Regions from separate parts of the Thioalkalivibrio sp. AKL7 genome, predicted to be linked through region 1. Evidence: predicted binding sites of a transcription regulator. Region 1 holds the regulator's gene; the other holds the start of a gene.

Region 1 (5,327 bases):
CCACCAGATACACCGAGCGGTGTTGCCCGCCGGTACAGCCGATGGAGACGGTTACGTAGCTGCGGTGATCGTCCAGCAGGCGCGGCAGCCACTGCGACAGGAAGCCCTGGATGCTGTCGAACATGGCCGCGACCTCCGCGTGCCGCTCAAGGAACTCGCACACGGGCGGGTCGCGACCGGTCAGGGCGGCCAGATCGCTTTCGTAGTGCGGATTGGGCAAGCAGCGCACGTCGAACACGAAGTCGGAATCCAGCGGTGCGCCGTGTTTGAAGCCGAAAGACTGAAACTGCAGGGATAGCTCGTGTTCCCCGCGCTCGCCTATGCGGTCGCGCAGGGTGCGGGCCAGATCGTGCATCGACAGGCGCGAGGTGTCGACCGTCAGATCGGCCTCCGCCGCTACATGGCCCAGCCACTCGCGTTCGCGGTCGATGGCCTCGACCAGTGGCACGCCGTCGCGCGCCAGCGGGTGGCGTCGGCGGGTCAGATGGTAGCGCCGCAGCAGCACCTCGCTGGCCGCCTGCAGGAACAGGACCTCCACCTGCACCCCGTCCGCCCGTAGTTGCGCCAGGAGATCGGAGAACCCCTCCAGGGCCTCCAGGCCGCTGCGCACATCCACGCCCACGGCCAGATGGCGGTCGGTCTCGGTGTCGTAGTGGCCCTGCCGGACCTGATTAATCAGGTCCGGCAGCAGCGGCAGTGGGAGGTTGTCGACGCAGAAGTAGCCGGCATCCTCCAGGGTGTGCAGGGCCACGGTCTTGCCGGACCCGGACAGGCCACTGACGATTAGCAGGCGCATGGCCGATTCAGCCCTCCGGGTCCGGGTTGGGGACCGTAGTGGCGGGCACCGCGCGATGGTAGGGCGGCTCCTCCGTCTCGCCGCTCATCTGGCGGCGCTGGCGTGCGCGCAGGTCGTCGCCAGCGATATAGCCCTGCATGTGCAGCATGTGGTTGCGCACGGCCGCCTCGATCATCACCGCGATGTTGCGCCCCGGCGCGATCGGCAGGCTGATCAAGGGGACGCGCAGGCCGAGGATATCGATCTCGCCGCGGCGCCCGTTCAGCCGGTCATCGGGGACCGGCGAGGGTTCGCCATGATCGCGCAGGTCGATGATCAGGCGCAGGTACTTGCCGCCCTTGATCGCGGAATCGCCGTACATGGCGCGGATGTTGAGCACCCCAAGACCGCGCACCTCGAGCAGGTCCTGGAGCAGGGCCGGGCAGTGGCCGCGCACGATGTCGGGCGCAATGCGCGCGAACTCGGGGGCATCGTCGGCGATCAGGCGATGCCCGCGCGAGATCAGTTCCAGTGCGACCTCGCTCTTGCCGACGCTGGAGGCGCCGCTGATCAGCACCCCGATCCCGAGGATCTCCATGAACACGCCGTGGCGCACCTCGAAATGGGCCAGGCGCTGCTGCAGGAAATAGCGCAGCAGCGAGATGATCTCGTGACTGCTGGTGCTGGAGCACAGGATCAGCGGCAGCGCCTCCTGCGGGGCGTCGGGCATCTCCGAGAACGGACAGGTGTCCTCGGCGAAGATCACCGCGGTGGTCCCAGTGCGGGCCATCTCCAGGATCAGGTCGTTGCACTGGGTGGCGCTGAGGCTGGAGATGTAGCGGGCCTCGAAGTCGCCGATGATCTGGATGCGGTTGGGCCGGATCAGGTTGAGATGGCCGGCCAGCGGCAGGTCGTCCCCGTCGTCGCCGACCAGCTTGCGGTCGGGTGCTGCGTGTTCGCCGTGTACGAAGCGAAGATCCAGGCGGTTTCCCATGGCCTGGATCAGGCTCTCCACGTTGATGTCGCGGGCGATCCCGCCTTCTCCCAGCGCCTCGTTCATGGCAGACGCTGCGCGCCGGAATCGCGGCTGGCGGCGGGTTCCACGGGCTTAGTCCTCGCTGAAGCGGCGCACGAGTTCCTGTTCCAGGGCCGTCGCATCCCCGGCCCGGCGCAGCGCTCCGATGGTGTCTGGCTGCGACAGGCCGCGGGCGAGCTGGGCCAGCAGGTCGAGGTGGTCGCCGGTGGCGGCCTCCGGGACCAGCAGTGCGATCAGGATATCGACCGGCTCGTGATCCATGGCGTCGAAGTCGACGCCCTTGTCCAGGCGCAGCACGGCCACGCGCGGCGCCTCGAGATCGGCCAGGCGGCCATGGGGAATCGCAACCCCATGGCCGAGACCGGTGGATCCGAGTTTTTCGCGCGCGGACAGGGCCTCGAAGATCGCGTTGCTCCCCGGTCCCGTGCCGTCACCTCCGCCGGCGAGGAGGTCCGCCAGGGCCTCCAGGGCCCGTTTCTGGCTGGAACACTCGGGTTGCAGGCCAATGCGCTCGGAGGTGATCAGCTCGGCAATCGTCATGGATCAGGAGGCCTGCTCGCGGTTGCGCTGGGCACCTTCGGCGCGGTGGTGATCCTTGACCTTTTCCTTGTGCTTGATCAGCTGACGGTCGACTTTGTCGATCAGCGCGTCGATCGCGGCATACATGTCCTCGTGAGAGGCCTCGGCGTGGATGTGATTGCCGCTGACCTGGAGATTCGCTTCGGCCTGGTTGTGCTGATTCCGGGTCTTCTCGTGGGTCAGCACGACGTGGACGTCGATGACCTTGTCGAAGTGGCGCTCCAGCTTCGCGAACTTCTCGTTGACGTAGTCGCGCAGGGCGTCGGTGATGTCCACGTGGTGGCCGGTCAGGTTGATCTGCATGGTCAGGACTCCTTGGTTACTTGCTGCCGGTGGGCATCGAGGCCATCTGCCGGCGTTCGCTGGATGAAGGGATGTGCATCGCCTCGCGGTACTTGGCCACGGTGCGGCGCGCTACGTTGATGCCCCGGTCCGACAGGACCTGGGCGAGCCGGGCATCGCTGAGCGGCTTGTTCGGGGGTTCGTCGCCAATCAATTCGCGAATCATGGCACGGATGGCGGTGGCGGAACACTCGCCGCCATCGTTCGTGCCGACATGGCTGGAGAAGAAATACTTGAACTCGAAGACCCCGCGCGGGGTGTGCATGTATTTCTGCGTGGTAACCCGCGAGATGGTCGATTCGTGCATCTCCAGGGTCTCGGCAATGTCGCGCAGGATCAATGGCTGCATCGCGACGTCGCCATGCTCGAGAAAGCCCTGCTGGCGATGGACGATCGCCTCGGCGACCCGCAGCAGGGTGTCGTTGCGGCTGTGCAGGCTCTTCAGGAACCAGCGTGCCTCCTGCAGCTGATCGCGCATAAAGGCGCTGTCGCGGGCATCCGAGACTTGGCGCACCATGCCGGCGTAGAGGTCGTTGATGCGGATGCGCGGTGCGATCTCCGGGTTTAGATCCACGCGCCAGCCCTCGGTGGTGTGGCGCACGTAGACATCCGGGACTACGTATTCCGAGGTGGCGGAGCTGATCTGTGCGCCGGGGCGCGGGTTCAGGGTGCGGATCAGATCCAGTGCGCGGGCCAGTTCGTCCGGGTCGCGTACGCCGGACTGGCGCTGCAGGGCCTTGTAGTCGCGCTTGCCCAGGCTGTCCATGCCGTGTTCCAGGATCGCCCGTGCGGCCTCGCGGGCCGGGGCGTCCGGGGCCAGTTCGCGTAGCTGGATCTCCAGGCACTCCCGCAGGTTGCGCGCGCCGACCCCCAGCGGGTCGCACTGCTGAATCCAGTGGAGCACTGCCTCGACCTCGTCGACGCCGACGGTTTCATCCTCGCCTCGGCTGATGGTCTCGGCCAGGGTGTCGAGGTCGCCCTCGAGATAGCCGTCGGGGCTGATGGCGTCGATCAGGGCCGCCCCGATGCGCTGGTCGCGCGGTGTCAGATGGCTCAGATGCAGCTGCCACAGCAGGTGATCCTGCAGGCCCTCACCGTCGTCGTCGCTGGTGTTTTCCAGCGGGTCGCGGTCATCCACGCCCTTGTTGGGTGTCGGGGCCGGCTCGTAGATGTCGTCCCAGCGGCTGTCGGTCGTCAGTTCCTCGGGGATCACGTCGTCGCTGGTGGTGGTGGCCTCCATGCGATCGCCTTCCACCAGCTCGCCGTCCTGGTTCAGGCGCTCGGTGTCGGCCTCGGCCTCTTCGTCCTCGACCTGTTCGAGCATGGGGTTGCTCTCCAGCGCCTGCTGGATCTCCACCTGGAGCTCGAGCGTGGACAGCTGCAACAGGCGGATCGCCTGCTGCAGTTGCGGGGTCATGGTCAGCGTCTGACCCAGCTGCAGATTCAGGCCGGGTTTCAGCATCGGGTATGCGGGGCGAGGGTGGGCATTGATGGAATCTTAAAGCCTGCCTTGTGGTTTGTGCACCGACCGGGCCGCATGTGGGGCGCTTTCACAGGCGGAAGTTCTCGCCGAGATAGACCCGGCGCACCTGGGGATCGGCCAGCAGCTCGTCCGGTGTCCCGGCGGCCAGCAGGCGGCCTTCGCTAAGAATATAGGCCCTGTGGCAGATGCCGAGGGTCTCGCGCACGTTGTGATCGGAGATCAGTACGCCGATGCCGCGCTGGGCGAGATGCCGAATCACGTCCTGGATGTCGCCCACCGAGATCGGGTCCACCCCGGCGAAGGGCTCGTCCAGGCAGATGAACTTCGGATCCCCGGCCAGGGCGCGGGCGATCTCGGCGCGGCGCCGTTCGCCGCCGGACAGCGCGATGCCCGGGCTGTGGCGCACGGTCTCGAGCTGGAACTCCTCGATCAGCGCATCGCCAATGCGGCGGCGCTCGTGGCGATCCAGCCCGGGGCGCAGCTCGAGCACGGCCTGCAGGTTGTCCCACACGCTCAGGCGGCGAAAGATCGAGGCCTCCTGCGGCAGGTAGCCGAGGCCGGCGCGCGCGCGCACGTGGATGGGGGCGCGGGTGATATCGCGCTCGCCCAGGGTGATGCGCCCGGCATTGGGGCGGATCAGCCCGACCAGGCTGTAGAAGCAGGTGGTCTTGCCGGCCCCGTTCGGGCCCAGCAGGCCGACCACCTCGCCGGGCGCGAGGTCGACGTCCACCTGGTCCAGCACCGTGCGCTGGCCGTAGCGCTTGGTCAGCTCGCGTCCGATCAGGCGGTCGTTGGTTTGTGCCGATGTGGCGGATGGGCTGGGGGCGGTGGCGTTCATTCGTCGTCGCGCGGCTGGATGGTGATGCGCACGCGCTCGCTGTCGCCTTCGCCGCGTTCGGCCTCGATCACGTCGGTCGTCAGGTCGTAGGTGATGCGCTTGCCGCGCGCCTCCTCGCTGGTGGTGATCACATGGGCCTGGTCGGTGAGGATCATGCGGTCTTCGTTCAGCAGGTAGTCGATGCGCAGGGCGGTGGCAATGCGCATCTCTCCGGTTTCCGGATCGGGTGATTCGAGGCGTGCCGGCTCGCCGTGGGCCTCCATTTCGTAGGGGC
Region 2 (5,327 bases), on a different contig from region 1:
TCGAGGCCCTGATCGACCGGGCCCTCAATGACCCCGAGCGCGGTCTGGGCGGGCGTGGCCTGACGCTGGACCCAGAGGAGCGTCAGCGTCTTGCACGCGCCGCCGATGGCGATGCCCGGCGTGCCCTGAACTGGCTGGAGACCGCCTCGGACCTGGCGCGCGATGGCGCCATCACCGGCGACGCGCTGCGCGCGGTGATGGGGGCGCAGTCACTGGCCTTCGACCGTCAGGGCGATGCCTTCTACGACCAGATCTCCGCCCTGCACAAATCCGTGCGCGGGTCCGATCCGAACGCCGCGGTGTACTGGCTCACCCGCATGCTGGATGCGGGCTGTGACCCGGACTACCTCGGTCGTCGCCTGCTGCGCATGGCCTACGAGGACATTGGCCTGGCCGCGGTTGGCCTCGGTGCGCGGGTGCTGGCGGCCTGGCAGACCATGGAACGTCTGGGCCGGCCGGAAGGCGATCTGGCGCTGGTACAGGCAGTGATCGAACTGGCCTCCGCACCCAAGAGCAACAGCGCCTATGCCGCGCTGAACGGCGCGCGGGCCGCGATCCGCGACAGCGGCAGCGCGGGCGTGCCCCTGCACCTGCGCAATGCCCCGACCGAGCTGATGCGTGCCGAGGGCTTCGGTGCCGGGTATCGCTACGACCACGACGAACCGGACGGGTTTGCGCGTGGACAGGTCTATCTGCCCGAAGGGCTGGAAGAAGCGCGCTTCTACAGTCCGCGCCGGGATGGTACCGAGCGCGCGCTGGCGGAGCGTCTGGAGCGTCTGCGCGCCGGCGGTGAAGATCCCGGGGACGGGGGCTGACGGGGTGACATGAGGATTCGACATCACAAGAGCTGGCTGACGGTCGCGGCGATCCTGTTCGGGATCTCGCTGGCGTGGATCCTGTTGACCACCGAGTGGCCCAGCCTCGGCGTTCCGCTGGGCGAGCTGGAGGTCTGGCTGCTCAGCTGGGGCCCTGGGGCCTACCTGGTATTCGTGCTGGCGTTTGTCGTGCTGGCCCTGTTCCCGCTGCCGAGCACCTTCTGGATCCTGCTGGGCGGCGCCTTGTTCGGCCCCTTCACCGGTGGCGCCCTTAGTCTGCTGGCGGCCACCGTGGCGGCGGTCATCGCCTTCATGCTGGCCCGCACCTGGCTGCAACCCTGGCTGGTCCCGCGCATGGGGCCGCGCAGTACCCGGCTGCGCGAGGATGTAGAGGCCGAGGGCTGGCGTGTGGTGGCCCTGACCCGGCTGGTGCCGGTGTTTCCGTTTGCGCCCACCAACTATGCCCTGGGACTGGTGCGCCTGCCGCTGCCCGTGTTTGCACTGACGACGGTGGTGGCGCTGATCCCGGGCCTGTTCGCCTATGCCTGGCTGGGGCATGCCACCCGCGAGGTGGCCAGCGGGGCCGACAGCGGGGTGCAACTGGGTCTGGCGCTGCTCGCGGTGCTGGCATTGCTGCTGTTGCTACCGCGCCTGGTGCGGCGCATCTGGCTGGGACAGAAGATGCTGCGCTCGGAGTCAGACCCAGGCGAGCAGGACTCCGAGGCCCAGGGCGAAGAACAGCAGCGCGGCGAGCGCGCGTAGCAGCCGCAGCGGCAGGTGGCAGGCGAAGCGCTGTCCCAGCCATACGACCGGCGCATTGGCCACGACCATGCCGATGGTCGAGCCGATCACGACCAGGATCAGGTTGTCGAAGGTCGCGGCCAGCGCGGCGGTAGCCACCTGCGTCTTGTCGCCCATCTCGACCAGGAAGAACAGCACCGTGGTGGTCCAGAACACGCCGTGTTTCGAGGGGGCTGGCAGCTCGTCCTCGCTATCCGGCACCAGCACCCAGGCGGCCATGACGATGAAGCCGAGCCCCAGCCCCCAGCGCAGCCACGCGTCCGGCACGCTCGCGCCGATCCAGACGCCGGCCAGCGCGGCGAGGAAGTGATTGGCCAGGGTCGCCACCACGATGCCCCAGATGATGGGCCAGGTCTGCTGGTAGCGGCAGATCAGGAGCAGCGCGAGGAGCTGGGTCTTGTCGCCCATCTCGGCGATGGCGACGATGACGGTGGAGACGAGCAGGGCTTCCATGATGGTCTTCCGGGCCAGGCGGCCAATGCGGGCAGCGGTGAGGCCAGGGGGTTCCCGGGCCTGCCGCGTCGCGCCCCCCTGAAGCAGGCAAAAGTGTAGAAGGCGGCCCCGTTACCGGCAAGAACGGGCTGCGCCGTGCGCGGGCCTTGGGTAGGATGCGCGCGATGAAAGCCTTCGTACGCTGGGTCGATCGCGCACCGCTGTGGCTGTTTGCCCTGCTGGTGGCCACGCTGGGCCTGGCCCCCTGGATCCCCGAGCCGCATGTCGCGGAGAAGCTGCGCTGGCTGTTGGCCGGCGAGCTGAACCGGTTGTGGGACATCCTCGACCTGGTCATGCACGCCATCCCCTGGCTGCTGATGGCCTTCAAGCTCTACCGGACCAGCGTTACGGCGAGGGGCAGGCCCTGATCCGAGTGTTTCTCCGCGGCTTGTGGGAAATCGACGCCGGGCGTGCCTGCCGCTACGGTTGCAGCACGTTTCAAGCACTCAGGAGAACCCCATGCGCTTTATTGTTGCTGTCACCGCCGGTACCGACGACCCCACCCGTGCGACGCTCGGCATGATCGCCGCCAACGTGGCCAAGCAGCAGGGCCATGACGTGACCGTCTGGCTGCAGGGCGAGGCCGTGAACATCGCCAACCGCAATGTCTACGACAAGATCGTCGGCCACAACATGCCGGCAATGAAGGACATCGTCGATTCACTGGTCAGTGAAGGCGTCCCGTTCTGGGCCTGCGAGGCCTGCGCCAAGGGCCGCGACGTCGGCGAACACAACTTCCTGCCGAACGCCGAGATGGCCGGCATGGGCCAGTACGTGCAGGCCGTCGCCGAGTTCGACCGCTCGATGAGCTTCTGATCGTTCATCGTTGCTCGCGGGCGGGGGTGTGATCCCCCGCTCGTTCTGATCTCCCGCCCCTGCCAGTGCCCCGAACTGGCACATCGCGTGCTTGTTTGTTCCGCGAGGCATCCGCGGATCATGAGCATGAGTCAGAATCTCCCCCAGAATACCCCGTCCCCGAGCGTTTCGTATGAAGAGGCTATTGGCGATTTCCTGGTCGCCTCGCGCAAATGCGAGGTAGTGAGCCTGGAGCGCCTGCTGGAGGCCGTGCAACTGGTCGGGCGCATCCGTGCCCTGGTGCATCAACTGCAGCGTGAACGCGGCGCTTCCAGCCTCTGGATCGGCTCGGCTGGCCAGCGTTATGCCGAGGAGCTGGGGCAGTATCGAACCGAATCCGACACCACGGCGGCGGCCTTTCGCGAACACCTTGATGGCTGGTTACAGCCGGGGGCCTGTGCCCATGCACGCGGCCGGTTGCTGGGACGCATGGCACTGGCCTTGCACGGACTGTCCGGGCTGCCCAGCCTGCGCGAGGAGGTCAACGAGCGCACGCTTTCGCCAATGGAGGCGATGCGCGGCTTCAGCGAACTGATCCGTTCGCTTCTGGGCGTGGTATTCGAGGCTGCGGACTCGGCTACCGACCCGGAGGTCTCCGGTGCACTGGTCGCTCTTTTGAACTTCATGCAGGGCAAGGAGCTTGCGGGTCAGGAGCGTGCGATCGGCGCGGCCGGCTTTGGCCAGGGCGTGTTCGACGGCGAGTTGCGTCAGGCCCTGCTGCACCGCATCGATGCCCAGGAGCGTTCGTTTCACATCTTCTCCGAGTTTGCCCCGGAATCGGCCTGCGGTGCCTGGCGTCAGTTGCAGGGCGCGAGCTTCGCGGCCGAGGTCGAGCGCCTGCGCCGTCAGGCCTGCACCCAGGCCGATGGCCAGCCGGACCCGGCGCGGGCCGAGGCCTGGTTTGCCTGCGCCACCGCGCGGATCGACGCGATGAAGGAGATCGAGGACCGGCTGGAGATGCATCTGAACGAGTGCTGTTCGGCGCGTATCGCGGCGGATCGCGCGGACCTGGGTGCGGTGCGTGACCGTATCGCGCAGCTGGCCGAGTCGGAGCTGCGTGACAGCGTGCCGTATGCGGTGTTCTTCGGTGCGCCCGAGGGGCTGGATTCCGACGGCGTGGGCGGCGATAACCCGCTCAATGTGCCGATCGTCGGACATTCGGTGATGGACCTGGTGCAACGCCAGGCCAGTCGTCTGCAGTCGGTGGAGGACGAGCTGCAGGCGGCGCGCCAGGCCTTGGCCGAGCGCAAGACGATTGAGCGAGCCAAGGCACTGCTAATCCAGCATCGCGGCCTGACGGAGGACCAGGCCTACAAGCTCCTGCGCCAGACTGCGATGAACCAGAACCGGCGTCTGGCCGAGGTGGCCGAGGCGACCGTCGCCATGTCCGACCTGCTGGGGAAGGGCCTGTAGGAGCCGCCTTGGCGGCGAAGCCCCTGCCAAAGTCCGGCGCGGGCAGGGGCTTCGCCGCCAAGGCGGCTCCTACGGCGGGTTAGGTCGCCCTCTGGCAGCGCACTATTGCAGGTCAACTGCACCGCAAGTGCGCCCCAGGCTGGTGCCTTAGGGATCGGCTTCCGGACTTCGGGCTTCCCGCAAGCGTTCGACCCGGTGTTCGAAACCATCCGATTTTTCCGCGCCACGTGGCGATTGTTTCCCGCATGGTCGCCTAGCAACGGCTAATTGGCACACCTCCTGCAGGAGTATGGGCAAGACGAGCCAACGGCGGTTCGTCGCCTGACAACAGGGAGACCCGATGACCGGGGCTCCCGTGAGACTGGACAAAGGCGTCCATCACCCGGCTGCACAAGCGGCCGGGCTGATGCGACGCCTTTTGTCGTTTTTGGGATGTGTTTGCTGACAAGGGGAGTGAACCCGTAATGACCGATCAAACGAACGACACGAAGAACACCTCCGGCCTGTCGCGCCGGCGTTTCCTGGGCGGCATGGCCGCCGGAATCGGCGCCACGGCAATGGGCCTTTCGGGCGCGGCGCCCTGGGGCTATGCGAAGGCCGGCAATGGCAAGCCGGAGACCACCGAGGCGAAGCTCGGCTTCATCGCGCTGACGGATGCCGCACCGCTGTTCATTGCGCTGGAGAAGGGCTTTTTCGCCGCTCACGGCATGCCCGATGTGCAGGTGCTGAAGCAGTCCTCCTGGGGCACGGTGCGCGACAACCTGGATCTGGGGTCGCAACGCGGCGGAATCGATGGATCGCACATTCTCACGCCAATGCCCTACCTGATCCATCGCCGGGGCACGCCGATGACGATCCTCGCGCGACTGAACCTGGCCGGGCAGTGCATCTCGGTCGGGGACGAGTACGCGGACCTGAAGGTCGGCACCGACACCACGGAGTTCAAGGGCG

What was found. Region 1 encodes sigma-54, which starts transcription at its own class of promoters, with help from an activator protein. Its sites were predicted from a motif close to TGGCANGNTNCNTGCTT; they were not measured.
Region 2: G315_RS0109875 (nitrate regulatory protein) is a predicted target of sigma-54. The motif match lies at 3,001-3,017, and genes of this name have one in related genera.

The regions. Positions count from the first base shown of each region.
Region 1 covers NZ_KB906948.1:347,152-352,478, forward strand. The annotation lists gene rapZ (RNase adapter RapZ) at 1-796, opposite strand, end outside; gene hprK (HPr(Ser) kinase/phosphatase) at 804-1,835, opposite strand; gene G315_RS0104540 (PTS sugar transporter subunit IIA) at 1,884-2,351, opposite strand; gene hpf (ribosome hibernation-promoting factor, HPF/YfiA family) at 2,355-2,693, opposite strand; gene G315_RS0104550 (RNA polymerase factor sigma-54) at 2,710-4,194, opposite strand; gene lptB (LPS export ABC transporter ATP-binding protein) at 4,283-5,053, opposite strand; gene lptA (lipopolysaccharide transport periplasmic protein LptA) at 5,050-5,327, opposite strand, start outside.
Region 2 covers NZ_KB906952.1:19,303-24,629, reverse strand. The annotation lists gene G315_RS0109900 (replication-associated recombination protein A) at 1-815, shown strand, start outside; gene G315_RS0109895 (TVP38/TMEM64 family protein) at 825-1,577, shown strand; gene G315_RS0109890 (TMEM165/GDT1 family protein) at 1,512-2,069, opposite strand; gene G315_RS0109885 (hypothetical protein) at 2,234-2,476, shown strand; gene G315_RS0109880 (DsrE family protein) at 2,568-2,924, shown strand; gene G315_RS0109875 (nitrate regulatory protein) at 3,051-4,376, shown strand; gene G315_RS0109870 (CmpA/NrtA family ABC transporter substrate-binding protein) at 4,841-5,327, shown strand, end outside.